Regions from separate parts of the Desulfomicrobium macestii genome, predicted to be linked through region 2. Evidence: predicted binding sites of a transcription regulator. Region 2 holds the regulator's gene; each other region holds the start of a gene.
What was found. Region 2 encodes sigma-54, which starts transcription at its own class of promoters, with help from an activator protein. Its sites were predicted from a motif close to CTGGCACGGNNNNTGCTT; they were not measured.
Positions count from the first base shown of each region.

Region 1 (3,858 bases), on a different contig from region 2:
GAGGCGAAAAGCCATATCGCCGAGGGAATCCTCTTCGACGCCATCTCCGAAACCGCCTGGTGTCTGCCGGACGCCGTGCAGATGCTGACCCCTTGCACTGTGGGCAACGGCTGGCTGCGAATTTTCCATCTTGGCCTCTACGCCGTCTCTCTTTTTGACAAGTTCACCGGCAAGGGCGTGCGCGTGGCCGTGGAGACGGACCTGCTTACGCCCTATCCGACCATCCGCGAGTGGCTTTTCAAGCTCAAGCCCAAAAAGGAGCAGGACAGCAAGCGTCTGCGCGAGGAGATCCGCATGGCGGGGGCATCCATCTGTTCCGTGAAGGAGATCGCGCTGCGGCCGGAATTCATGGGAGGGCGCGGCAAGGGGGCCATCGCGGCCTGTCCGTCCTGTGGTCAGGCCTATCCGGCCCGGGATGGCTCGGTCTGCCGGTCCTGCCGGGGCGAGTCCCCCTACATGGGCTGGATCGGAGGCTATGATCTGCGCGAACTGGGCTTCGACGGGCCAAGGCTCCGGGTGGTCGCGGCCGAAGAGGCGGTGGGCGAGAAGACCCTGCACGACATGACCTGCATCGATCCGGGCGTGAGCAAGGACGCCGCCTTCACGCGCGGGCAGGTGCTCGATGTAGGTGACGTCTGCCGTCTGCAGCGTATGGGCCGGTTCGAGGTCTATGTGGAGGATGAGGAGCTGGAGGAATCGCGCTGGGTTCATGAGGACGATGCGGCGAGACTGCTGGCCGCGGCCGTGGCCGGAGACGGGGTGGATTGTTCGGGAGAGCCCCGCGAAGGCAAGATCACCATGGTCGCCCGGCACGGAGGACTCGTGACCATAAACGAGGAGGCGCTCGAAGAGCTGAACGCCATCCCCGGCGTCATGTGCGCCACACGTCACGCCTTCAGCGTGGTCGAGAAGGGACAGCAGATCGCGGCCACTCGCGCCATTCCACTCTATCTTGGCCGGGATACGCTCGGCGAGGCGCTGCGCACCCTGGGCGGCGGTCCCGCCGTCAGCGTGCGTCCCTTCGGCAAACGCCAGGTCGGCATCCTGGTCACGGGCACGGAAGTGTTCAAGGGCCTGGTCGAGGATCGTTTCATTCCCATCATCACCGCCAAGGTCGAGGCCTACGGATGTCCCGTGGTGGCCACGGACATCGTGCCTGACGAGCGTAAGCTCATTTGCCGGGGCGTACAGGACATGCTCGATCGCGGCGTCGAGCTGATCGTGACCACGGCCGGTTTGTCGGTGGATCCCGGAGACGTGACCCGGCAGGGGCTTGTCGATGCCGGTCTGGAAAACCTGCGCTACGGCACGCCCATCCTGCCGGGGGCCATGACGCTGCTGGGCTCGATCGAGGGCGTGGAGCTGATCGGCGTTCCGGCCTGCGCCCTGTATTTCAAAACCACGAGCCTTGATCTGTTGTTGCCGAGGGTGCTGGCCGGAATGTCTCCGTCACGCCGCGAACTGGCCAGGCTTGGCCACGGCGGACTGTGCATGCAGTGCAAACGCTGCACCTATCCCAAATGTCCGTTTGGAAAGTGAGGAATGCCATGAAGACACCAACCGTTCGGATGCATCTGTGGCTGGAATCGGGGGAGAACGTCTATTTCGGCATGGGACGGCTCATGCTTCTCGACAGAATCGAGGAGCATGGCTCCCTGCGCAAGGCCGCCGAATCCCTGGGCATGTCCTACCGGGCGGCCTGGGGAAAACTTCGGGCCACGGAGGACGCGCTGGGCGAGGTGCTTGTCGAGACGATCGGCACCAAGCGCGGTGGATACCGCCTGACCCCGGCCGGTCGGCGCTACCGGGACAAGTTCAGCGCCTGGTTCGAAGCAGTGGAGAGGACGGCCGTGGCCGAGGCCCGGGTCATTTTTGCCCAAGGCGTGCAAAGCTTTTCCGAAAAGAAGATCAGGCCGCACGCGTCCGGGCATATTGAAGTTCCGGCGAATCATCGAAACAGGCATTGAGCCTGTTTCGATGATTCGCCTGGCCCACTCTCAATGCTGGTGGCCGCTGCACACCTGCAATTCTTCAAGTTCGTGATGATTTTCGTTGCATTCGTCCGTCCCCTCAGGGTTGCGGATCAGCTTTAGTTCCCGCCTCTCCATGGCCATGAGGGCCTCTTCCGCGGACAGGCCCGACCCGAAAAATCGGGTCACGTGGTCGTCCGCCAGAATCTTGAAAACATCCTCTTCGAGCTTGCCGGTGATCAACGCTTCACAGCGGTGTTTCAGGATCATTTCGGCCAAGGCGATCTCCGAGTTTTTCCCGGACTTGTCATGCGGAATGCTTGTGCATTCCATCGTCTCTACATTCACGATCAGCAGAAACGGAGTTTTCGAGAATTCTTCGAAAACCGGACTGGCCAGGGATGCTCCTGCGGCGCTTACTGCAATATTCATGAGTTCTCCTTTGATGTTTTGATGGCAGAGCCAAGCATTTATTGTGCCTTTTTCGACATATGTCGAGATGGAATCGCTTGGGAACCGAGAGTCTTGCCTGAGAGGGCGGTTCGGGATTCCAGGCTGAAGTTTTTCATGTCAGGTGTATCATTTTGTCTCATTTTTCCTTTTTTGGGTGGTTCCATTTGGGACAATTCGGCCAAGTGCGAACACGAATCAACTTCAAAGAGTGACTGAGCTTTTACGTTGAAAAGTTATATTTTCAATTAATTCGACAGTTTATTATATTTTAGGGTAATAATTTAAGCACGTTGGCCTTGTTTTTGCCTTTATGCGTCGATATGCCACTTGTGACATAGTGATTTAGTTCGGCTTGACAGCCTCCAACATTTCGATGTGGCGAGGTCTTTTCAGAAAGAATGTTTTGCATATGATAATAGGTGGTTAAGGTTGCTCAGGCCTTAAAATATGTCAAAAATGACATGTTTTAATATTAAAATGCCAATCAAGATATATTTTGGACATGCGATGAAATCCATCCCCGTTGAAGAAGCTGTCGGCACCGTTCTTTGTCATGACATCACGCGCATCGTTCCCGGCGAGGCCAAGGGACCCGCCTTTCGGCGCGGGCACATTGTCGGCCCGCATGACATTTCCACCTTGCTCGATATCGGCAAGGCCCATCTTTATGTTTTCGATCCCAGAGACGGATACGTCCACGAGGATGAATGCGCCCTGCGCCTGGCCCGGGCAGCGGCCGGACAGGGCATCTCCATCAGTTCGCCAAGCGAGGGCAAGTCGACGCTCACCGCCGCCCACGACGGTGTCCTGTCCATCGACGTGGAAGGACTTTTCCGCCTCAATTCCATCACCGACGTGACTTTTGGCACCATCCACACCGGCCAGTTCGTGAAGTCGGGCAGAGTGCTCGGCGGCACGCGGGTCATCCCGCTGGCCGTGCCGGAAGAGTTGCTGCAGGAGGCCGAGGGCGTCTGTCGCGAGCATGCCCCGCTCATCGAGGTCCGCCCCTTGAAGCCCGCGCGCGTCGGCGTGGTGACCACGGGCAGCGAGGTCTACACCGGCCGCATCAAGGACGGCTTCGGGCCGGTGCTCAGGAAGAAATTCGAAGGTCTTGGATCAACCGTTCTGGATCAGGTTTTCGTCTCGGATCAGGTCGAGATGACAGTCGAGGCCATCATGGGCCTCAAGGAGCGGGGCGCGGACTTCATCGCCGTCACCGGCGGCATGAGCGTCGATCCCGACGATCAGACCCCGGCGGCCATCAGGGCGACCGGTGCCCGGGTCGTTTCCTACGGCGCGCCCACCTATCCCGGCGCCATGTTCATGCTCGCCTATCTGGATGACGTGCCCGTGGTCGGACTGCCGGGATGCGTCATGTACTACAAAGCCAGTATTTTCGATCTGATCGTGCCCCGTCTGCTGACCGGGGAGCGTT
Region 1 covers NZ_JADBGG010000031.1:8,082-11,939, forward strand. The annotation lists gene H4684_RS16350 (FmdE family protein) at 1-1,539, shown strand, start outside; gene H4684_RS16355 (winged helix-turn-helix domain-containing protein) at 1,548-1,967, shown strand; gene H4684_RS16360 (NifB/NifX family molybdenum-iron cluster-binding protein) at 1,998-2,402, opposite strand; gene H4684_RS16365 (molybdopterin-binding protein) at 2,931-3,858, shown strand, end outside.
Region 1: H4684_RS16360 (NifB/NifX family molybdenum-iron cluster-binding protein) is a predicted target of sigma-54. The motif match lies at 2,435-2,452, and genes of this name have one in related genera.

Region 2 (3,858 bases):
CTTGCGCATCTGGGCCTCAAGCTTGTCCCAGACGAGGTCGACGGTGGAGTACATGTCCTCGCTGTCTTCGCGGGCGGAGATATGTACGTTCTTCCCCGTCAGCACTATATCGGCGATATGCCGGAATTTCTCCACTTCGAGATTGACCTGCAGTTCAGCGTCGGGGGTGCCGGCCGTGAATTTGGCGAGCTTGCCGAAGCGGTCTTTGGCGTATTTGCGCAGATGGTCGGAAGGATCGAAGTTTTTGAAATTGAAGGTAATCCTCATGGAAGCCTCCTCGATTGTTGAGGGTCAGCCCTTTTTGCCGTCCGGAAGGGGCGGCCCAAAGGGCGGGATGTCAAAAAACCTGTTTGCGCTTGGATGAGGAATCGATCCCCAGCACTGCGCGATATTTGGCCACTGTTCGCCGGGCGATGTTCACGTCCAGCCGTTCTTTCAGCACCGCGGCGATTTTTTCGTCGCTGTAGGGGTGCTTCGGGTCTTCCTCGCTGACCATTTTCTTGATGATGGCCTTGACCGATTCGGATCCGACCTGAGTTCCATCATCCATTTCCAGCGCGGAATTGAAGAAAAATTTCAGTTCCACGATGCCGTGCGGGGTGGCCACGTATTTGTTCGTGGTGATCCGGCTGACCGTGGATTCGTGCATTTCAATGTCGTCGGCCACATCCTTGAGGATGAGCGGTTTGAGCTTGGTCACGCCGTGTTCGAAAAACCCCCGCTGAAACCTGACAATGCTTTCAACCACTTTGTATAATGTTCTTTGCCTTTGGTGCAAGCTCTTCATGAGCCACATGGCAGAGCGCATCTTGTCATGCAGGTATTCACGGTCCGGGCCTTTGACCGCGAGGTGCATGTCGTCCATGTAGTAGGGGCTCAGCTGCAGCTTCGGCAGGCCGTCGTCGTTCATGACGATGACGAAATCCCCTTCGTATTCGTACACGAAGACATCGGGGCTGACATATATGGTGCTCTCGCTGCCGTAACTGGCGCCCGGCATGGGGTCCAGGGACTGGATTATGTCCAGATAGGCCTTGAGGTCCTCCATCTGGATCTTGAACTTGCGCAGGAGCGGTTTGTAGCGGCGCTTCTCGATGTCTTCGAGATGATCCCCTACCAGGGAAAGCAGGATGGGATCGTCCTGGCCCAGCATTTCCAGCTGGATGAGCAGGCATTCCCGAGGAGACCGCGCGGCCACGCCCACGGGATCGAAGCGCTGCAGACGATGCAGCATGGACTCCACCAGGGCCAGGGGAGAGAGCGTCTCGGAGGCGATGTCCTCGGCGGTGCTCATCAGGTAGCCCTGGGAATCGAGGTTGCCGATGATGGCCTCGCCGATCATCTCCTCTTCTTCGGTGATGTTGGACAGACACAGCTGCCACAGCAGATGACCGTCCAGGGAGGGCTTGCCCGAGAGCCTGGCCTCGTAGGACATCATCTCCTCCAGGGCCTCGGTCTCCTTGAACTGCACTTGCTTGGCGGTGCTTGAAAAATCGCCGAGGTAGTTTTCCCAGTCCGCGTTGCGCATCAGTTCCGCGTCTTCGTAGGAGACTTCCGGGCGTGTTTCGGCCGGAGCCTGGATTTCGTGCTCCTCGGAAATTTCCTTGACCCCCTCCTCAAGCATGGGGTTCTCAAGCAGCTCCTGCTGAACGGCTTCGAGAAGCTCGAATCTGGAGAGCTGAAGCAGCTTGATGGCCTGCTGCAGCTGCGGTGTCATGACTAGCTGCTGCGTCAGCTTGAGGTTTTGTCGGAGTTCAAGGCCCATAATTGATTTGGTTTCACCGTGTCAGAGGATTGCAGGCTAAAAAACTACCCAGTAACGAATCTGCCATAAAGCTTAGGCCCTGGCAATCCTTGGAAAATCGTGTCCGCTAGAGGCTGAATCCTTCACCGAGGTAAACCTTGCGCGCGCCCGGGTCGGCGACGATCTCTTCCGGGCTGCCGTTCAGGATGATGCGGCCGTCGTGGACAAGGTATGCACGGTCGCAGATCTGGAGCGTTTCGCGAACATTGTGGTCGGAGATGAGCACGCCGATGTTCTTGTCGCGAAGGTCCCGGATGATGGCCTGGATGTCGTCCACGGCCAGGGGATCGATGCCGGCGAAGGGTTCGTCCAGGAGGATGAATTTCGGATTCTGGATCAGGGCGCGGGCAATTTCCAGCCTGCGGCGTTCTCCGCCGGACAGAAAGGCGGCCAGCTGCCCTTCAAGGCGGGTGATCCCCAGTTCATCGAGCAGCCTGTCCGCCGTGCGCTTTTGCTCTTCCCGCGAGAATCCCGAATATTCGAGAATCAGTTGCAGGTTCTGACGCACGGTCAGTTTGCGAAAGATGGAGCTTTCCTGCGGCAGATAGCTCATGCCCGCGCGGGCCCGTCTGTGCAGGGGCCAGCGGGTTATGTCCTGGCCGTCCAGAAGGACCTGCCCTCGCGTGGGCCGCACGATGCCCGCGAGCATGTAGAATGTGGTCGTCTTGCCTGCCCCGTTGGGCCCCAGGACGCCAACCACTTCGCCCTGGCTCACGTCAAGCCCGATGTCGTGCACGACATCCCTGGCTCCGTAGCGCTTGGCCAGATTCTGACCGGTCAGGGTGGTCACTGCCCAAGCCCCTCTTTGCCGGCGGGAGTGTTGAAGATGGCCTCGACCCGTCCCTTGCCGCCCAGTACTTCGCTGCGGTTTTCCTTGATGTAGAGCTTAATGACCTCGCCCTGGATCTTGTTGGCGCCTTCCATGAGCATGGGGCTGTCTTCCATGGTCAGAAGGTCCTTGTCGGCTTCATAGGTGGCCTTTCCGCAGGTGCCGGTGCGGCCCTTGTCCGCTTTTATGCGCACGTTGCCCTTGGCGATGATTTTCTTGATGGCTCCCTGCTCGTCGGGCACGCCCTGGGTGGCGTTCTTGGCGCCGTCCTTTTTTTCCAGCAGCACGGTCAGCGTGTCGGACCAGAGCTGGATGTCCTGGCGAATGACGTACACGGAGCCGGTGAAGATCACCTGGTCCCCTTTCTGGGTGTAGGTCATGGTGTCGGAAGTGATCTTGACCGGGACGGTCTCGGCCGCCCAGAGAGGCGTCGCACAGGCGAGGAAGAGAAGAAGTATGAGTGAACGCATTTGGTAACCCGCTTGTCAGTTCATGATGACCTGGACGTTGCCTTGGGCCAGGAAGTCCCCTGTGTCCAGAAAATATGTCAGGGTGTCCGAACGGCCCTGCATGGATTCGCCAGTCAGTTCAACCGTGCCGCCGAGAACGAGTGTCCGGTTTTGTCCTGTGTAGTCAAGGGTCTCGGAGCGCATCACGTATTGGCCCTGGGTGCCGTTGACCCCGTCCCACATTCTGGCCCGGTCCTCTTTTTGCCAGACCTGGCCCCTGGGCGCCCGAACCTCGATGGGTTCCCCGCCTTCCTCGCCCCAGTAGACGATGATCGGGGCGGCGAGGGTGAGTTCATCGCCGTTTTCGGAGTAGTCGGCGCCGGTGGCGCTGAGGTTCCAGAGCTTCTTGCCGTCCTTGCCCTGGCTCAGGTTCACGCCTTTGAGGCTCAAGTCCACATCCAGATTCCGGATCGTCGGGTTGTCCAGGCGCTCGGGCCAGAGCAGCCGTTTTCCGAGCATTGCGATTCCAGCCAGAACGACAAGGGTCAAAAGCCCGACCAGCAGCCGCTTCATTCCCGGACCCAGTCCTGCCAAAGAGCTTCGAGTTTGCCCTGGGCGCGCAGGATGAAATCTATGGCTTCGCGCACGGCGCCCTGGCCGCCCATGGATCTGGTTGTCCAGGCCGCAAGCTTGAGTATCTCGGGGCGGGCGTTGGGGACGGCGATGGGCAGTCCGACCAGGGACATGGGCGCCGCGTCGACCCAGTCGTCACCGAC
Region 2 covers NZ_JADBGG010000026.1:43,219-47,076, forward strand. The annotation lists gene hpf (ribosome hibernation-promoting factor, HPF/YfiA family) at 1-267, opposite strand, end outside; gene rpoN (RNA polymerase factor sigma-54) at 338-1,765, opposite strand; gene lptB (LPS export ABC transporter ATP-binding protein) at 1,872-2,594, opposite strand; gene H4684_RS15315 (LptA/OstA family protein) at 2,591-3,103, opposite strand; gene lptC (LPS export ABC transporter periplasmic protein LptC) at 3,119-3,655, opposite strand; gene H4684_RS15325 (KdsC family phosphatase) at 3,652-3,858, opposite strand, start outside.

Region 3 (3,858 bases), on a different contig from region 2:
GCATCCTGTTTGACAGTTGGCAGCTCCAAAAGCGGTGCGACAACACTGCGCATGAGTACTGCCGTCGGGCTTGCGGCATGGTGCATGACGAACGCCTGCCCCATGTCGCCGGCTTCGGCCACCATCGGATCGATGGGGATGGAACCGAGAAAGGGAACGCCCATGTCCTCAGCCATGAGCCGTCCGCCGCCGGAACGCAGGATATGGGTCAGCTCTCCGCACTTGGGACACACGAATCCGCTCATGTTCTCGACCACGCCCAGCACCTTCATGCCGACCTGCGCACAGAAGGTGATGGACTTGCGCACATCCATGGCCGCCACACGCTGCGGCGTGGTCACCACAACGGCTCCGTCGATGGGGTTGATGAGCTGGCAGATGGACAGGGGCTCGTCGCCGGTGCCGGGAGGCGCGTCAATGATCAGGTAATCCAGATCGCCCCAGGCCACGTCCTTCAGAAACTGCTTGATGACGTTACCTTTGACCGGACCGCGCCAGATGACCGCGTCGTCGGGATTGCGCAACAAAAAGCCCATGGACATGACCTTCAGGTGCCCAAGCTCCACCGGCACGAGGCCGTCGGGACCGGCTTCGATGTTCGCCCCTTCCAGGCCGAGCATGGTCGGCACGCTGGGTCCATGGATGTCGACATCGAGGAGCCCGACCTTCTTGCCCGCGAGCATGAGTCCCATGGCCAGGTTCACGGCCACGGTGCTTTTTCCTACGCCACCCTTGCCGGACATGACCATGATCTTGTGCCCGATATGGCACAGCCGGGATTGCAGGGCCCGACGGTCCTCGAAATCCTGATCGTTCTCACCCAGCTCGCGCTTGGCCGCCGAGCAGCTGGAATCCTTGCATGAATCGCACGAACTGGCCCTGGGGGCGCTGTTTTCCATATTCTCCATTCAGTTACTCCACGATACGCGGTTAGTTGTTCAATTCTTCCAAACGGCGGCCAAGCCGCCCCTGTTCATCCTTCAACTCCCGAGCCCGCAAGGCTTCGGTTTCGACACTTTCCACTGCTCCCGCATCCCGGGCGGAAAAAAACTTCCAGAGACGGAGGTCAGTCGACGGTGGACGAACCGTCCTTGCCCGAATCCTTCTCCGGCCCGCCGCGCAAATCCCGGCCCCGCCTGTTGCGGATTCGCGCGCAGCCCGGCTCCCCATCCGCCCAGCCGTCCAAGCTCCGCAGGCCTGAGCCCGTCCTTGCCGGGGATGGTTCCGGATCTGCCCTGCGTGATTGCTGCTGCATGCCCCTTTGACGCCCAAGACCTCTGCCCCGGCAGCCGGGCATGTCAAAACTTTCGTCCAGATCGCCACGCTCCCACGCCGTAATGACCCGTTCCAGATCGCCGGTCACGAATCCGACAACCTTGATTCCTCCGGCCACGAGAGCTTCCTGCATGGGTCTGGAAATGGCCCCGCAAATAAGCGTCCCGACGTCCAGGCGAAGCAGGTCCTCGGCCCTGTGCAAGGGCTCGCCGCGCGACAGGACATGCTCTTCCCGCTCGCGGACCCCTTCGGCCAGCAAAAGGATGCGCCCGCCGACGTCAAAGACCGGCGCGATACGATCCTGCCATTGATGCAAGGCAATGCGCGACATTATGGCTCCTCTTTCCCTTTTGCGAAGCATGAGGCGTGCCGCCGGAAGGACGCACATAAAACACAAACAACACATTGATAATAAAGAACATTATACAGAAAAGAAAAAACATGGAGGGGCGCGAACGCACCACAAGGGAGGAAATGGGTAGCGCCAGGGCTACTCTTTCGGGGAAGATCGGCCGTCGCGTTCGGGCAGGGCCATGCCGAGGCGCTTCATGCGCCGAAAAAGCGTGGTCTTATGGATGCCCAGCTCGCGCGCGGCGGCCAGGCGATTGAAGTCGTTGCGCTCCAGGGCCGCGTGAATGGCCTGCCTGTCGAGCATGTCGTGCATGGCGCGGCCTTCGCCGAAGTGTCCGCGAGGGGCCAGCAGGGTCAGTTCGTCCGGCAGGTGGTCGATGTCGATGCGCCCTTCGCCGCAAAGCACGAAGGCCCTCTCGATGCAGTTCTCAAGCTCCCGGATGTTGCCCGGCCAGTCATGGGCCATGAGCAGGGACAGGGCCTCGGTGCCGATGCCCGTGACCGTGCGCCCCTGGATGCGGTTCAGGCGGCGGATGAACTGTTCCACCAGCAGCGGCAGATCGTCCTTGCGTTCACGCAAGGGGGGCAGCTCGATGCGGATGACATTGATGCGATAATAGAGGTCCTCGCGGAAATCACCGGACCGGATCAGCTCTGCCAGATTGCGGTTGGTGGCCACGATGACGCGGGCGTCGGTGGATTCGGTCCTGGATGACCCCAGCGGTTCGAAGGTGCGCTCCTGCAAGACGCGCAACAGGCGCACCTGCAGGGCCGGACTGATTTCCCCTATCTCATCCAGGAAAATCGTCCCGCCCCGGGCCTGGGCAAAACGGCCCAGCCGGTCGCGGTTTGCCCCGGTGTAGGCTCCGGCCTTGACTCCGAAGAGCTCGGATTCAAGCAATGTGTCCGGCAGGGCCGCGCAGTTGACGGCGATGAAAGGTCCACCGGCATGAGCGCTCAGGGAATGGATGGTGCGGGCGAAGAGTTCCTTGCCGGTGCCGGTTTCGCCGGTGAGCAGGACCGTGCTCGGGCTGGCGGCGATGGCCGGCAGCATGGAGAAGAGCTTGTGCATGCGCGGACTGCGGCTGAAGAGCTCACCGACATGGTAGCGGCCTTCGAGTTCGCGCTTCAAGGCATCGATTTCCGAAAGATCGCGGAATGTTTCGGCTCCGCCCATGACCTGGCCATTCTCGTCGCGGAACACTGCCGTGGACACGCTGATGGGGATGCGTTCCCCCTGGGCCGTAATGATGTACCCGCAGGTGCCGATGCGCGGCCTGCCGCTCGAAAGCGTATCCTGCAGGGGGCAGTTGTCGCCGCACAGGCTGGAGCGGAAAACTTCGGAGCACAGCCGTCCGATGGCCTCGGAGCGGGGCACGCCGGTGATCTCTTCGGCGGCGCGATTGAAGGACGTGACGCGCCATTCAAGATCGACGGTGAACACCCCATCCGAGATGCTCTCAAGGATGGCGTCCGTGGGCGTGCGTGCCGCTGTGTTCTTTGTGGACGGGGGCATGGCTTTTCTTGTCCCTCTCGGCAGGCCCGGTCAAGGGCGAGGGGAAACAAAGAAGGGCGGAAAGGAGACAATCCCTTCCGCCCCGCATGATGAATCAGGCCCGGCCTATACCTTGGCGGCGGTTTTCAGGTCCGCGACGGCGTCGGTCACTTCCCAGGGGAAGACGAAATCCTCGCGGCCGAAATGGCCGTAGCAGGCGCTCTTCCTGTAGATGGGCTGGATCAGGTTGAGTCTTTTGATGATGTAGTAGGGGCGCAGGTCGAATACCGCGCGCACGGCCTTGGTCAGGACCTCATCCGGGACGACGCCCGTGCCGCCGGTGGTGACCAGCACGGAAACCGGCTCGGCCACGCCGATGGCGTAGGCGATCTGCACTTCGCAGGTGCCCGCCAGGCCAGCGGCCACGATGTTCTTGGCCACGTAGCGGGCCATGTAGGCGCCGGAGCGGTCGACCTTGGACGGATCCTTGCCGGAGAAGGCGCCGCCGCCATGGTTGCCCATGCCGCCGTAGGTGTCATTGATGATCTTGCGGCCGGTCAGGCCGCAGTCGGCCAGGGGCCCGCCAGCCACGAAACGGCCCGTGGTGTTGATGTAGATGCGGGTGTTCGCGTCCATCATGTCTTCGGGCATGACCTTGGCGATGACCTCGCGCTTGATACCCTCGACGATCTCCTCGTAGGTCACCTCGGGGGTGTGCTGGGAGGAGACGACCACGT
Region 3 covers NZ_JADBGG010000004.1:15,308-19,165, reverse strand. The annotation lists gene H4684_RS03585 (Mrp/NBP35 family ATP-binding protein) at 1-908, opposite strand, end outside; gene H4684_RS03580 (NifB/NifX family molybdenum-iron cluster-binding protein) at 1,067-1,606, opposite strand; gene H4684_RS03575 (sigma-54 interaction domain-containing protein) at 1,766-3,142, opposite strand; gene metK (methionine adenosyltransferase) at 3,248-3,858, opposite strand, start outside.
Region 3: H4684_RS03580 (NifB/NifX family molybdenum-iron cluster-binding protein) is a predicted target of sigma-54. The motif match lies at 1,631-1,648, and genes of this name have one in related genera.